2 regions of the Nocardioides pacificus genome follow, and region 1 is predicted to be linked to the other one. Evidence: riboswitches for the same ligand, from Rfam matches in the RefSeq annotation. Region 1 holds a riboswitch; the other holds the start of a gene.
The links. A riboswitch is a leader RNA that binds a small molecule or an ion and turns the genes downstream of it on or off. The one in region 1 is predicted to bind cobalamin.
Positions count from the first base shown of each region.

Region 1 (7,716 bases):
CGACGAGCTGGCCGGCCTCGGAGGCTGGCGGATCTGGTGGGGCGCCAACCTCGGCGCGGCCGGCGAGCGGCTGGTCGCGGGCCCGGTCGAGGAGGTGCTGCCCGCGGTGCGCGCCGCGCGGGAGGCGGCGCGGCTCGAGGCCGGCTGGGTGATGGACGCCTACCTGCTGCGCGCCCCAGAGCCGGTCGCGCCGTGAGCGGGCTGCTGGTCGCCGGCACCACCTCGGACGCCGGCAAGTCGGTGGTCACCACCGGACTGTGTCGCGCCCTCGCCCGGCGCGGGGTGTCGGTGGCGCCCTACAAGGCGCAGAACATGTCCAACAACTCGATGGTCTGCCACGACCGCGACGGGCGGACCGCCGAGATCGGGCGCGCCCAGTGGGTGCAGGCCCTGGCCGCCCGGGTGACCCCGGAGCCGGCGATGAACCCGGTGCTGCTCAAGCCCGGCTCCGACCGGCGCAGTCACGTCGTGGTGCTGGGCCGGCCAGCGGGCGAGGTGTCCGCGACCGACTTCGCGACCGGGCGGCGACACCTCGCGGCGGCCGCGCACGCGGCGTACGACGACCTGGCCGGGCGCTTCGACGTGGTCGTGGCCGAGGGGGCCGGCAGCCCCGCGGAGATCAACCTGCGCGCCAGCGACTATGTGAACCTGGGCCTGGCCCGGCACGCGGACCTGCCGGTCGTGGTCGTCGGCGACATCGATCGGGGTGGGCTGTTCGCCGCCATGTTCGGGACGCTTGCGCTCCTGGAGCCGGCCGACCAGGCGCTGGTGGCAGGGTTCGTCGTCAACAAGTTCCGCGGCGACCTCGACCTGCTGCGGCCCGGGCTGGATCAGCTGACGGCGCTGACGGGGCGGCCCGTGCACGGCGTACTCCCCTGGCATCCGGACCTGTGGCTGGACTCCGAGGACGCGCTCGATCTGGAGGGCCGTCGCGGCCGCGGTGCCGCCCGCATCCGGGTCGCCGTGGTGCGACTCCCCCGGATCAGCAACTTCACCGACGTCGACGCCCTCGGCCTCGAGCCGGACCTCGACGTCGTCTTCGCCTCCGACCCACGCGACCTCGCGGACGCCCACCTGGTGGTGCTGCCGGGGACGAGGGCCACGATCTCGGACCTCGTCTGGCTGCGCTCGCGCGGTCTCGACGTCGCCCTCGAGGCGCACGTGCGGGCCGGTCGCCCGCTCCTCGGGATCTGTGGCGGGTTCCAGATGCTCGGCGACGAGGTGCGTGACCCGGACGGCGTCGAGGGCCCGGCCGGAACGGTGGTGCGGGGGCTTGGCCTGCTGGGGATCTCCACCACGTTCGCCGCGGAGAAGGTGCTGCGACTGCCGACCGGCGCCGCCCTGGGCGCCGGGGTTTCCGGCTACGAGATCCACCATGGCCGGATCACCCGGGCCGACGGGGTCGAGGAGTTCCTCGGCGGGGCCCGGTCCGGTCAGGTCTTCGGCACCATGTGGCACGGCAGCCTGGAGGCCGACGACTTCCGGGTCGCGTTCCTTGACGAGATCGCCGGGCTGGCGCCCTCGGGGGTGAGCTTCCCGGCTGCCCGCGAGCGCCGCCTCGACCTCCTCGGCGACCTCGTCGAGGCGCACCTCGACGTCGACGCCCTGCTCGCCCTGGCGCGCGAGGGCGCCCCCACCGACCTGCCGACGCTCACCGTCGGCGGTGTCCGATGAGGGCGCCGTCGCTCCTCAGCCCGCGCCCCGGCGGGGGACGTCCGCTCAGGCGGTCGCCCGCTCGCTGATCTCCAGCCGGCCTAGCAGCCAGGTCAGCGCCACCCCGAGCGAGCCCCACAGTGCCGTCAACGTGAGCAGAGAGCCGATCCGGAACTCCCAGAGCACGTCGGCCGGGAAGTCCCCGATCTCGTTGACGCCCGGCATCGCGACGGCGGCGACCACCATCACCGCGACGTACGCCGCAGCGGCGGCGACCACGGCGCCGTACCCGCCCAGTCGCTGGGTCAGCCGCCGGGCCAGTGCGACGGCCGCGACCATCGCCACCACCGAGATGAGCGCGAAGGCGAAGTAGTAGCCGGTGCGCTCGCCGATGGTGTCCCCACTCCCGACCGCCGGCGGCGCGGCGGGGTATTTGAGGAACGGCAGCAGCGAGTAGGCGAGGAACCCCAGCGCGACGACCAGGGCGGTCGAGCCGACCAGCGAGAGCCGACCGACGCGCCCGGCGACGGCCGCCGCGATGAGCGACATCAGGCCGCCCAGCGCGACACCGACGGCGACGGTGGCGGTGGCCAGCCCCCAGGTCTTCTGGGTGGTGCGGGAGATGCCGCCCTCCTCCTCACCGTGGGAGTGGGAGTGGGCCTCCTCGCCCTCAGCGTGGGAGTGAGCGGCGGGCTCAGCCGCCGCGGACTCCTCCATACCGATGGCCGTCTCGATCGGGGGCTCGCCGACGGTGAAGGCCACCAGGAAGGCGAAGACCCCCGCAATGAGGCCCGCGAGCAAGCCGCGGACCAGGAAGTTGCGTGCAGTCACGATGTGGATCCAGTTCTGTGGGTCGTCAAGGAGCCGTGCCGGGGAGGGCACGGCTGGGAACCGCCCGGTCACGGGCGGTGCTGGCTCAGCGGCGGTGCTGCCTCAGTGGCAGGGGTAGCCCAGCAGGTGACGACCGTCGTGGACCCACTCGTGGATGGCGGTGCCGGCGGGGATCGAGACAGCGCCCTGATCGGCGCTGACGAAGAAGATCACCAGCGTGCCGACAAGGCCGAAGAACAGCGCCCAGGGGGCGAGCTCTCGCAGGTCGACGGTGGGAAGTTCGGGGGCGCCGGCAATCGGCGCCGCAGCAATCTGCGACATGTCTACTCCTCAGGGTGATGCGCCCTGGTCGTGAGGGAAAAGGACGAGTGCCTGGGTCTGACTTCACCGCCGAGGCGGTGTCACAGCAGCGCGACTGTGCCGGATTCACACCGGCTTCCATGGCATTCGCTAGGCGGAGCCTACGACGGATTCGTCGATCGCGTCGCGCGGGCTCGCCGACTGGTACGTTGCGCCTCGTCGTGGTGCGTGCGAAGCCGGTGCAGGACCGGCGCGGCCGTCGCCACTGTGAGTGCGTCAGCCGATCCGGGGGCTGGGCACCAGCCAGGATCCGACCACGACATCGCAGACAGCCTCGACTCCTGGAGTCACCCCGGATGACCACCCACGTCCTGATCGGCACGTCGCCGGCCGACGCCGCCCGGCCCGGTGAGCTGCACGCGCTGGCGGATCGGCTCGGCGCCGAGCTGGCGTTCCTCCAACTGGCCTCCCCCGGCCTCACCGACGTCCTCCGGCGGCTCGCGGAGGCGCGCACCCCTCGGGTCGTGCTCGTCGGTGTCGGCGGCGACCCGTCCGGCCCCGGCGTCTCCTGGCTGCGCCGGATCGCCGCGGACTGGTGGCGCTCCTTCGGTGACGGCGCCCCGGAGCTGGCCACGGCACCCGCCTATCTCACCGACGAGGCGGACTGGCCGGACCTGGTGGAGCGCGCCCGGCCGATCACCCACGGCGGTGCCGGGCTGACCTCCCCGGCCTGGGAAAAGGTGCCGGCGCATCGCCGCCAGGTGTTCGTCTGTCGGGGCCCGCGCTGCACCGCTGCCGGGGCCGAGGAGTCGTGGAAGGCGCTGGTCCTCGAGATGATGGGCAGTGCGATGGGAGACGACGACGTCCTCGTCACGCACACGGGGTGTCAGTTCCCCTGCAACCAGGCTCCCGTGGTCACGGTGCAGCCGGAGGACGTCTGGTACGGCGGGGTCTCCCCCGCCGGCGCGCGGGAGATCGTGCTCGGTCACCTGGTCGAGGGGGCGCCGGTTGAGCGACTGCGGCTGCGCAGGCGGGGCCGTGAGTGACCCTCAATCGGTCAGGACGACGTAGGCACCGACCACAGCGATGCCCGTCGCCACGGCAGCGATGCCGGCGCCGGCGGCTCGACTCCGCGGGGAGCGCGATGATGTGATCACGAGCGCGCAGCCGACCTGGAGGAGGGCAAGAACGACGAAGGGGGCTGCCACCAGCGCTCCCGCCAGCGCGGGCTCCGCTCCGGCGTAGAGCCCCCGCTCGCTCTCGTAGGTCCCGCGGTAGATCAGGGCGACAACAACGACTCCCACCACGGGTGCCAGCCACCCCAACAGGTGCGAGCGCTCAGCCAGAGACACGTGGTGTGCTGTCAGGAGGCTGACGTGGAGCCGGGTCGCCGGGGGCGGCCCGGAGGTCGCCTGTCAGCGATGGGGCCGGGGCTGACACCACTGGTGCGGGCGATCTCACCCGCCACCTCTGCCGCCAGCAGTCGCCGCTCGGCCCGCTGGCTGAGCCGGTGCTCGTGCAGCAGCGCCTTGGCCGTCGACACCATCATGCCGATCATCACCACGCTGAAGGGTGCGGCCAGCAGGATCGCCATCGTCTGGAGGGCACCCAGACCATCCCCGCCACCGACCGCGCCGGCGATCAGCAGGGTGGCTGCGATGAGTCCCTCGAGCACGGCCCAGAAGACGCGGCTCCACACCGGCGGCTGAGGGTCTCCACCCGAGGCGAGCATGTCGACCACGAAGGAGCCGGAGTCGGAGCTCGTGACGAAGAAGATCACCACGAGCACCATCGCGAGCACGCTCAGCAGACCGGAGGCCGGCAGACCGTCGAGGAGCTGGAAGAGGGCGCGATCGGTGGAGACGGCACCGTCCTCGCCGACCAGGCCGCCCTCACCGAACATCTCCCGATAGATCCCGGAGCCGCCCAGCACGGAGAACCAGAGGAACGTGACGAGTGTGGGGACCAGGAGAACGCCGGTGACGAACTCACGGACGGTACGACCCCGCGAGATGCGTGCGATGAAGACGCCCACGAACGGAGCCCAGCTCATCCACCATCCCCAATAGAAGGTGGTCCAGCCGCCGAGCCAGTCACTCCCGTCCTTGCCCTCGAAGCTGAAGGTGCGGAAGGAGAGCTGGAAGAAGTTGCGGGCGTAGGAGCCGAGCTGCTGCACGAAGTCGCCCAGGAGGAAGACCGTGGGACCGAGCACGAGCACGACCAGCAAGAGGAGCGCGGCCATGCCCATGTTGATGCTGGAGAGCCACTTGATGCCCTTGTCGACGCCGGTGGCCACCGAGATCACCGCGATGCCTGTGATGACGGCGATGAGGACGACCTTGAGGGTGGTGGAGGCGTCGCCGACGTAGCCGAGGTACTCCATGCCCGCACTGACCTGGCTGACGCCGAACCCCAGCGAGGTGGCGACGCCGAAGATGGTCCCGATCACGGCGATGACGTCGATGACGTCGCCCAGCGCCCCCTTGACCCGGTCGCCGAAGAGCGGCTCCAGCGCCCAGCGGATGGAGACCGGGCGGCCCTTGCGGTGTACGGCGTAGGCGACGGCCAGGCCGACCACGACGTAGATGGCCCACGCGTGCAGCCCCCAGTGCAGGAATGTCGTGTCCATCGCCTCGCGTGCGGCGCCGGCCTCGGTGGTGCTGGTGCCGGGCGGCGGAGACGCGAAGTGGTTGAGCGGCTCAGCGACGCCCCAGAACACCAGGCCGATGCCCATGCCTGCGGCGAAGAGCATGGCGAACCACGACTTGAGTCCGAACTCGGGCTCCTCGTCGTCCGCGCCCAGCACCACATCACCTGTGGGTGAGAGAGCGATCCACGCCGCGAACAGGACGAAGGAGCTGACCAGCAGCACGTAGTACCAGCCGAGGCCGCCGATCACGCTGTCGTTGGCCGTGTCCAGCGTCTCGCTCAACGTCTCGGGGGCGAGCACTGCCAGAGCCACCACGACGAGCAGGATGACGGCAGCGGGCCAGAAGACCCGGGGTGCCTTGATCAGCGAGTCGGGACGGAGCCCACTCTGCTCGGGTTGGCGCTCCCTGTTGGGGGCCGGCGACTCAGCCTTTGGCGTCGTGGTCACGGGGTGTTCTCCTCACAAGAGGTTGGGGCACGGCGGACCTAGAGGGGCCACCGTATTCGGCGCCGTCGTGCCGCCCCTCGCTGGGCCCGACCTCAGGGGGGTGTACGACGGCCCGCGGGCGGGCGTATAGAGGGTCCGGAGCATGGCGGCGTCAGGTCTGTGCGTACGCCGTCTCGATGGCCGGGGAACACCTGTGGTCCAGCACCAGATCAGCCGTCGTTCATCCGGGTCGGATGTTCTTTCTTGGTTACCGCAACCATGGAGGATCAATGTCTGGATGGGGCCGCACAGCGAGCCGAGCGACAATGAGGCACGCCTTGGTCGGCGCCACCGCCGCAGCACTTGTGCTCGGTGGACTCAGCGCAACCGCAATCCCGCAGGCGCAAGCCGCGCCACGGGACCACGAGCGACCGACGTACCTCGGCAAGACGCTCTACACCGGCGAGTTCCACTCGCACACCTCGGTCAGCGACGGCGTGAAGATGCCCGTGGACGCGTTCGAGCACGTGCACACCGAGACCCAGGCGGACTTCTTCGCCATCTCCGAGCATGACGTGATGTGGGACCTGCGCAACGGGGACGACTTCATCGACGACTGGCGTGACGCCGATTCGCAGGAGTGGCGCCAGGTCCATGAGGACGCCTTCGCGTTCAACGACTCGCAGGACGACCTCGTCGCCGTACCGTCGATCGAGAACACCTGGTACGACGGCACCGGCCACATCAACGTCTTCAACGCCGACTGGAAGGCCACCGCGCGCGCCACCGAGAAGGGCAGCGTCGACGGCTTCGCCAACAAGTTCGGCACCGGCGACATGAAGTACGACATGTACACCTTCTTCGCCCGGATCAAGCAGGACCCTGACGCCATCGCGCAGTTCAACCACCCGAGCCCGAAGGGCAAGGGCAACTTCTTCGGGTTCAACGGCCTCGACCGCGCGGTCGACGAGAGCATGGAGCTGATCGAGGTCCGCAACGCGGGACAGCTCGAGCAGTACATCAGTGCGCTCGACACCGGGTGGCACGTCTCCCCGGTCTACAACGGAGACGAGCACTCCGCCACGTGGGTGAGCAGCAACCAGGCGATCAGCGGTGTGTGGACCGATGACTACTCCCTCGATGGTCTCTACCGGGCGATGAAGGCGCGCAGCACCTACAGCACCCAGGACGTGAACGTCGAGCTCGCCTTCGGCGGCAACGACCAGCTGATGGGCTCAGTCCTCCCTGACGACACCACCGAGGTGAGTTTCGACGTACGGCTGAAGGACCCCGACGAGCGGGACTCCTTCACCAAGGTCGAGCTCGTCACCAACGACGGTGCGATCGCCCACGACTTCCCCGACGTCGAGGGCCGCGAGCTCGACCTCCAGCACCGACTCCCGGTCGACGAGGGTGACTGGTACGTCGCCCGTGCCACGCAGGACGACGGTCACGTCATCGTGTCCGCGCCGATCTGGGTCGGCGAGACCACCCGCGACGCCAACTACGCACCGACCATCACGGTCGCGGAGGGCTTCGCGACCACCGCGGCGTACGGCGACACGATCGCACTCCCGCAGGTGAGCGCCACCGACGACTCCGGTCTCGATCCCGCCGTGAGCTTCGAGGTGTACGACGCAGCCGGGCTAGTCGACGCCTCCGAGGGCGGTTTCCGCATCCGCAGCTACGACGACCACTTCGTCGTCGTGAAGGCAGAGGACGAGCAGGGGAACATCGGCTCGGAGCTGCTGCGCATCGTCGTCAGCCAGGACCAGCTCGACCCCGACGGCGTCTTCCAGCACTTCGGGAGCACCGCCGCCGTGACCGAGCAGGCCGGCGGCGCCGGCATCGCGGTC
Region 1 covers NZ_BAAHCI010000014.1:43,070-50,785, forward strand. The annotation lists gene cobF (precorrin-6A synthase (deacetylating)) at 1-196, shown strand, start outside; gene ACYU7L_RS16650 (cobyric acid synthase) at 193-1,674, shown strand; gene ACYU7L_RS16655 (CbtA family protein) at 1,720-2,484, opposite strand; gene ACYU7L_RS16660 (CbtB domain-containing protein) at 2,587-2,805, opposite strand; cobalamin riboswitch at 2,990-3,117, shown strand; gene ACYU7L_RS16665 ((2Fe-2S) ferredoxin domain-containing protein) at 3,141-3,830, shown strand; gene ACYU7L_RS16670 (hypothetical protein) at 3,834-4,136, opposite strand; gene ACYU7L_RS16675 (BCCT family transporter) at 4,148-5,881, opposite strand; gene ACYU7L_RS16680 (CehA/McbA family metallohydrolase) at 6,187-7,716, shown strand, end outside.

Region 2 (7,716 bases), 250 kb from region 1:
GTCACCCGCTGCTGCTCGGTCATCTCCTCCCACATCTGCGTCCCGTAGAGCGTGCTCCACTCCGCGTTCAGTCCGTAGTGGGAGGGGTCGAGGGGGGCGTCCCAGTCGACGTCGGTGGCCGGGTCGTAGGACAGCTCCGCCGAGGACGCCAGCAGGCGCCGGGAGATGTCATTGACGGATCCGGTGGTGCTCGTGGCCGGCTGCGCGAACGTGGTCATCTGAGCCTCCGAGAGAGTGAGCGTTACGGGTACACGTCGTACCCGCAAGTTGTACGGTACGCGACGTACCCCCTATTGACCAGACCCTGTCCACGTAAGATTCCGGACATGTCCCGCAAGCCCTCCGAGCCGAGCCCCACGGTCGTCGAGGCGGCCAAGGACGGGCGGGCACGCCGCTGGTCGGGGCAGCACGAGCGCCGCCGCGCGGAGTTCGTCGAGGCCGCGCTGCTCGCCATCGCCGAGCACGGGCCCGACGCCTCCACCGAGCAGATCGCCCAGCGCGCCGGGGTCGCCCGGACCCGCCTCTACAAGCACTTCGCCGGCGCCGCCGAGCTCAACCAGGCCATCGCCGCCCGGGCCGTCGATCTGGTGACTGCCGAGCTCGAGCCGGTGTGGAACCCCCAGGGCACCCCGACCGACATGATCGGCACCGCCGTGGCCACGCACCTCCGCTGGCTCACCGAGCACAGCAACCTCTATCGCTACCTCACCAAGCACTCCGTCAGCGGCCACGCCGAGGGCTCCGACGTCGTCGCCGACATCAAGGGCAGCATCGCCCAGCACCTGGCCGAGCTCTTCGCCGGCTATCTCACCCTCTTCGAGGTCGACACCGGCCTGGCCGAGCCGCTCGCCTGGGGCCTGGTCGGGTACGTCGACTCCGCCGCGACGCGCTGGGTCGAGAACCCCGGCGCCACGACCTTCGAGCAGATGTCGGACTTCCTCGCCCGCGGGATCTGGGCGATCCTCGACGACGCGCTGCGCAGCTACGGGCTGACCCTGGACCCGCACGTGCCGCTGACTCTGTGACGGCCCCGGCCCTCTTGTGAACGGCGGCACACTGGGTCCTTTACCGTAGGGAGACCCGCTCGGTCAGGCGGGGATGGCCATCGCAACGAGGGGAATCGATGCACGCCACCGCCCGGGAAGCCGCACGCCAGCAGGCCTCCACCGACTGGGAGTACGTCGAGGACGTGCTCGCACTGGCCCGCAAGCACCTGCAGGCCGATCTGGTCTGGATGTCCTCCCTCGACGAGACCCATCACGAGATCCGGGTCTCCAGCGGACACGACATGGACGTCGCGGTCGCCAAGGCCGCGCCCTTCGAGGGGTCCTACTGCACGCGCGTCCTGTCCGGCCAGCTTCCGCCGGTCATCCCGGACGCCCGCCACCACCCCGTGGCCCGCGAGCTTCCCATCACGACGTCGCTCGGGATCGGCTCCTACATCGGGATCCCCTGGCACGACGCCGACGGGAGAGTCGGCGGGATGGTCTGCTCACTGAGTCGCGACCCCAAGCCGGGGATGGGCGGCGAGGAGCAGCGCTTCCTGAGCGTGATCGCCGAGCTGATCAGCAACCACGTGCGCCGGCTGCGCACCGACGACTGGCATGCCGCCCAACAGGACTCCGAGCGGGTCCGCCGGGTGCTCGAGACCCGCGACGTGCGGATGGCCCTGCAGCCGGTCATCCGGCTCCGCGACGGCGTGGTCGTCGGCTACGAGTCCCTGGCGCGGTTCTCTCCCGAGGTCTTCCCCAGCCCCGTCCATGCGTTCGCGGCCGCCACGCGCGCCGACCTGGGCGTCGAGCTCGAGCTGCTGGCGGCGCAGAAGGCACTTCAGCTGCGCGACCAGCTGCCCCCCGACGTCTGGCTGAGCGTGAACCTGTCGGCAGACGCGTTGGTGGACGACGCCGTCCAGGCGACCCTGCTGGCCCACGAGCACCCGGGGCTCGGCGTGGAGCTCACCGAGCATGTCCAGGTCAGCGACTATGCCGAGCTGACGGCCCGCACCGACCAGCTCCGCGCCGCCGGCATCTCGATCGTGGTCGACGACGCCGGCGCCGGGTTCGCCAGCTTCAGCCACATCCTGCGCGTCTCCCCCGACGTCATCAAGCTCGACCTCGACCTGACGCGCGACGTGGACAGCGACAAGGTGCGCCGCGCCCTCACTCGGGCCCTCGTCGACTTCGCCCGCGACACCGAGGCGCCCCTGGTCGCCGAGGGCATCGAGACGCAGGCCGAGCTCGAGACGCTGCGTGAGCTCGGCGTCGACTACGGACAGGGCTACCTGCTCGGCCGGCCCGCCTTCCCCCCGCTGCCGTAGCGCTCCGTGTGCACCGCCTGCTCGAGTGGTCGCTTCGCCCGCCACCCGTGCCGCTCGAGGTCGGGCACCTCCTGCAGCGCCGAGACCCTGCCCACGCACAGCCACGCGATCGGGCGCACCTCGTGGGGGATGTCGAGCAGCTCCTGGAGGAACTCCTCCCGGTAGAACGACACCCATCCCACTCCCAGCCCCTCGGCCGTGGCCGCGAGCCAGAGGTTCTGGATCGCCAGGCAGGTCGAGTAGAGGCCGGCGTCCGCGATGGCGTGCCGTCCGAGTACGGCGGGGCCGCCGCGCGCCGCGTCGTACGTCACGACGACGCCGAGGCCCGACTCCATGACGCCCTCGACCTTGATCCGGTCGAACGTGTCACGCCGCTCGCCCTCCAGAGTGCTCGCGAACACCTCGCGCTCACGCTGCACGTGCTCACGGAAGCGGGCCCGGGTCGCCTTCGAGCGAACGAGCACGAAGTCCCACGGCTGGGTGTGCCCGACGCTCGGCGCGGCATGCGCGGCGCCCAGCACCCGAGTGAGGACGTCGTCGGGCACCGACTCTCCCGTGAACTCGGCGCGCACGTCGCGGCGCCGGAAGATGGTCTCGTAGAGGTCGCGTGACAGGTGGCTCGGCAGGTTGTTCGGCAGGTTGTTCGACATGGGGGCAGGCTCCCGCAGCTCGGATCGATGCGAGGCCGGTCTTCGGACTTCCCGTCGTCATCGTGCGATCGCCTTCCCGGGCCGACGAGGTCCAGTGGCTGCGCCTGGGCGCGTGATCGACGACTCGAGGTCACCGCAGCGGGCCCTGTGCCGGAGTCACACCGGCTTCCCGATTCTCCCCTGGTGGGGCACCTCGCAGGTTGTTGCCGGCGCCGAACCTACCGCCCTCGCCGTCGGCCGAGGTCTTAGGGCCCTGCCCAACCTCGGCGCGGCGCTGATTGACTGTTCGGTCGTGGACATGCGCCGCGGGTGGTGTTTCGTGACGGTGGCGTTCGGCTGGACCTGGACGCTCGGCTTCTCGGCCGCCGCCCTGGGCGGGGGCGCCGGCCGCGCCCTCGTACAGGTCGCCCTGCTCGGCCCGGTCGTGGGCGTGTTCGTCATCCTGTGGGCCGATCCCGCGCTGGCCCGCGCACGCGACCTCCTCCGTCGCCGAGCGGGAGCGGGGCCCGGCGTGCTGCGCAGCGGGCTCGTGCTGGCCGCCCTGTGGTCGACCTGGGAGGTGCCGCTCTACTTCGTGGACGGCAGCCCGCTGCACGGTCTGGACCCGGGCTCGGCCGCCTTCTGGGGCTCCCTGGCGGCCCGCCCTCCGCTCGCCCTCCTGGCCGTCTGGGTGACGCGGCCCCGTCGCAGGACAGTCGTGGCACCTCATCGGGCCGGCTCGTGCTGACTGGGTGTGTCCGTACTGCGAGGACCTGCGGGGCGCGGTGAACGCGATCGCGAGCCGCGAAGGTCGACGACGGACGACGACGAAAGCAGATCAGCGCGCCGGCTCGGACGTGCCTCGCGCCTCGTCGCGGCCGGCGACCACCAGGTATCCGTCGCTCTCGGGGTCGAAGGTGGTGGACTGCACCGTGAGCCCCACGCTCCGCAACTGCGCCACGAGGTCCTCGTACCGGTAGGGCCAGATGGACAGCCGCTCCGAGCAGGCTCGCACTGCCCCATCCGGCTCGATCTGGGCAACCACGATCTCGAGGAAGTGCTCCTGCTCCCAGTGCTGCTCGATCTGCCAGTGGTAGCTGACCACCGCATCGCGGTCGTTGCGGCGGATGAGCCGATCGCGGACGTCTATCCGTGAGCCGGCCGAGCGCACGCGCTCCCAGTTGCGCGACGTGAGCACGAGGCGTCCGCTCGGCTTCAGCAGCCGCGACATCGCTTCCAGTGCGGTCAGGCGCCCGGCTGCGCCCTCGGCGTGCCCGAGCGAGTTGCCGACGCAGAACACCAGATCGAACGTGGAGTCCTCCAGGTGGTAGGACAGCTCGTCCCAGCTCACGCGGAGGGCCCGCAGCGAGACACCCTGCTCACGGGCGACCTTCTCGGTCCGGCGAACCATCCCATCGCTGGCGTCGGTGGCGACCACGTCAAGGCCGAGACCCGCGAGACCGACGGCGAGCTGGCCGGTCCCGCACGCGCAGTCAAGGATGCGTGCGTGGGGCGGCAGAGAGCCCACGACGTCGCTGCCATAGACCGCGGCGGCCGTGGCGGGGGTCAACTTGTCGTCCCCGATCAGCCACTCGTACACCTCGGAAAGCGCCCCATAACCAGCCACCGCAATCACCTCCCTCACTCGACGACACGCGGGCCTGGCCGCGCCGGCGATTCGCACCTTGCGCCTCGCTCTGTGCCGGGCCGCGTCAACGAAGCACTGAGCAGGACCCAACCACCTCCGTCCGCTGAGGTTCCACCGGATTTCCAGTGGGGAACCGCCGGCAAGAGTCTTTGCCCGAGGAATCGCGTCGGGAATGACGCGTCCACGCCCTTTGGTTTCTACACTGATTGAGTGAGCAACCAAGCCCCCCAGATCGAGCAGCTGCGAGCCGAGCTCTCCACCCTGGAGGCCCTCGACATCGCCCTGCGCGACGCTCAAGGCGTGATGGACCTCCTCTTCGGAGCTCGCGACGGTGATGCCGCCCGGGAGGCGCTGCTCGCCCACTACGACTTCAGCGACACGCAGGCCGACGCCGTGATGAGCATGCAGTGGAGTCGCGTGACCGAGCGCGACCGCCAGCGGATCCGGCAACAGCGCCGCGTCGCCGGCCGCCGTCTCCAGGACCTGCTCGTCACCTAGAGCCGGCCCCGCACCCACTCCACTGCCTGCGACACGCCCTCGACCAGCTCCACGCCCTGCGGCACCGCCGGTCGCCGTACGACGACCACGGCCGCGCAGCAGCGACCCGCGGCGTCGAGCTTGGCGGAGGTGTAGGCCCCGCCCGAGTCCTTGGTGACCACCACCGCGACGTCGTGGCTCCTCATCAGCTCCAGCTCGCCGGCGAGCTCGTAGGGGCCACGGTCGAGGACCGAGGTCCAGTTGGCGGGCACGGGCCTTGCGTCGATGTCCTCCAGCGGGTCCACGACCCGGGCGAGGACCGGCCGGTCCCCCAGCTCGGCGAGATAGGCGTCCAGCCGCTGGCGCCCGATCGTGAGCAGCACAGTGCGACCGGGCGCCGCCAGCCGGGCGGCCGTCTGCGCGGCCGTCTCGTGGTCCTCCACCCAGTGCCAGGCACCGCTGTCCGGGTGCTCGGACCAGCCCGGGCGAGCCACCCTGATCAATGGCACCCCGGTCCGCGCCGAAGCCTCAGCGGCGTGCCGGCTCATCGTCTCGGCGAAGGGATGGGTGGCGTCGATCAGAGCATGGACGTCGTGCTCGCGCAGCCAGGCGGCGAGCCCGTCGACCCCGCCGAAGCCGCCGTGGCGCACGTCGCCCTCGGGCAGGCGGGGCCGGCTGACCCGGCCGGCCAGCGACGACACGACGGGCAGTCCCTCCCGGACGAGCGCTGTCGCCAGCTCCCGCGCCTCGGCGGTGCCGCCCAGCAGGAGGACGGTCACCTCAGCGGCGGCGCAGGAGACTCACGGCGAAGTCCGCGTCGGGGCTGAACGGCACCAGGTCCCAGGTGGCGAAACGGCTCTCCAGCTGGAGCCCGACCGCCTCGAGGTCCTCGTCGAAGCGCTTGAAGGAGTAGGGCTCCTGGCGCCGGAACCCGATCACGATCCGCCCTCCTGGTGAGACGTGCGCGGCGAGCCGCTCGAGCACCTGACGCTCGGTGTCGGGGGCGACGAAGTGCAGCACGTTGCCCGCCATCACGACGAGGTCGAAGGGCTCCTCATCGAGGTCGAGCTCGCTGAGGTCGGCGGTGATCCAGGTCGGTCCGGGGTGGTCCTCCTCGGCCGCGGCGATCAGCTCGGGGTCGACGTCCGCGCCGACGACCTGATGACCGCGGGCGTGCAGCGCTCCCCCGACCCGGCCCGGGCCGCATCCGGCGTCGAGGATCCGCGACCCTCGCGGCACGAGGGCGTCGATCAACCGGGCCTCACCCTCGAGGTCGGCGCCCTCCGCCGCCATCGTGCGGAAGCGCTCGATGTACCACTGAGCGTGGCCTTCCTTGGTGTCGGTGAACCAGCGAGGTGACGTCATGTCCCCATGCTCCCCTATCGCCCCTCACCGGCCCTATCGCCCCTCACCTGCTGGCGTCGCCTCGACCGGGGAGCCGGTCGAGGACACGGCGGCGGACCGCTCGCGCCACGCGTCGCGGCGAGCGACGCTCGCGGCGGGCCCTCTCCTCGCGCAGGGTCTGATTGGCCAGACGCAGGCGCCTGACCTCGTCGCGCAGCTGGTCACGACGGGCCTCGACCCGCTGGACCCGCTGTCGCGCCTGGCCCAGCTGCTCGTGATGCTCTTCCAGCCGCTCGAGGACGACGTCGTTGAGCAGGGTCAGTGCCGTCGGGCGCACCTCTCCGGGGGCGGGAACCTGCGCGTCGGGGTCGCTGCGGACCAGCCAGACGCTCTCGCCGGGGTTGACCTTGAGCCACTCGCTCATCGCCTCGCCCACGAGCGCGCGCGGGGTGATCCGCTGCAGGGAGAGGCCGGACTCGATCAGCCGGTCCTCGAAGTCGTCGCCGTAGTAGCGGACGTGGTCGGCCTGCCCGAAGCGGGCGATGCGCTCCTCCTCCGGGGCCGAGGGGTCCTCATCCGTGGTCGTGCCGGGCCGCCAGGGCACCTGCAGGATGCCGAGCCCTCCGGGCGAGAGGACCCTCGCGATCTCGGCCATCGCCCGACGGTCGTCCGGCACGTGCTCGAGGACGTGATAGCAGACCAGCAGGTCGACCGAGTCGTCCGCGCAGGGCAGATCGGTCAGGCTGCCGAGCACGTCCACCAACCGGTTGTCCGCCCCGAGGTCCAGGCGCAGGTGACGTCGTGGCTCGAGCCGCTCCAGGAGCGGAGTGACCGCCGTCGACGGTGCCACGTCGAGCAGGGTGCCGATCGAACCGAGCGTCGGCCGCAGCGAGCTCAACAGGATCGCGAGGAAGCGGTGCCGCTCCAGGCTCCGGCAGCGCGGGCACGAGGCGTCGGGCCGACCCCCCGGCCCAGGCTTGAACTCGCGGCGCACCACGTGGTCGCACACCGAGCAGTACCGGCGTGGATAGGTCGACAAGCTGGTCACGGTGCTCCCTTGGACGGCGCTGAGATCGTGGCCACCCTAGGGGGTCCGCGTCAGTTGAGGACCCGCATGGTCGACGGCACGCCGCCTCCGCGGTGAACGTCCTCGACCAGCTCCTGCAGCGCGGTGAGCGCGACGTTCTGCGACAGCGGGCCGTAGGAGACGCGGGCCACGCCCAGCTCCTGCTGCCGCGCGAGCGACGGTGTGCCCGGGATCCCGATGGTCGTCAGGCGCTGCGGCCCGAACGCCTCGACGA
Region 2 covers NZ_BAAHCI010000014.1:291,954-299,669, forward strand. The annotation lists gene ACYU7L_RS17800 (AurF N-oxygenase family protein) at 1-218, opposite strand, end outside; gene ACYU7L_RS17805 (TetR/AcrR family transcriptional regulator) at 327-1,025, shown strand; gene ACYU7L_RS17810 (sensor domain-containing phosphodiesterase) at 1,124-2,317, shown strand; gene bluB (5,6-dimethylbenzimidazole synthase) at 2,278-2,967, opposite strand; cobalamin riboswitch at 2,984-3,173, opposite strand; gene ACYU7L_RS17820 (hypothetical protein) at 3,260-3,694, shown strand; gene ACYU7L_RS17825 (class I SAM-dependent methyltransferase) at 3,785-4,573, opposite strand; gene ACYU7L_RS17830 (hypothetical protein) at 4,805-5,092, shown strand; gene ACYU7L_RS17835 (cobalt-precorrin-6A reductase) at 5,089-5,850, opposite strand; gene ACYU7L_RS17840 (class I SAM-dependent methyltransferase) at 5,852-6,436, opposite strand; gene ACYU7L_RS17845 (class I SAM-dependent methyltransferase) at 6,480-7,463, opposite strand; gene ACYU7L_RS17850 (isocitrate lyase/PEP mutase family protein) at 7,514-7,716, opposite strand, start outside.
Region 2: linked by a shared signal. The riboswitch ahead of bluB (5,6-dimethylbenzimidazole synthase) and the one ahead of ACYU7L_RS16665 ((2Fe-2S) ferredoxin domain-containing protein) in region 1 are both predicted to bind cobalamin.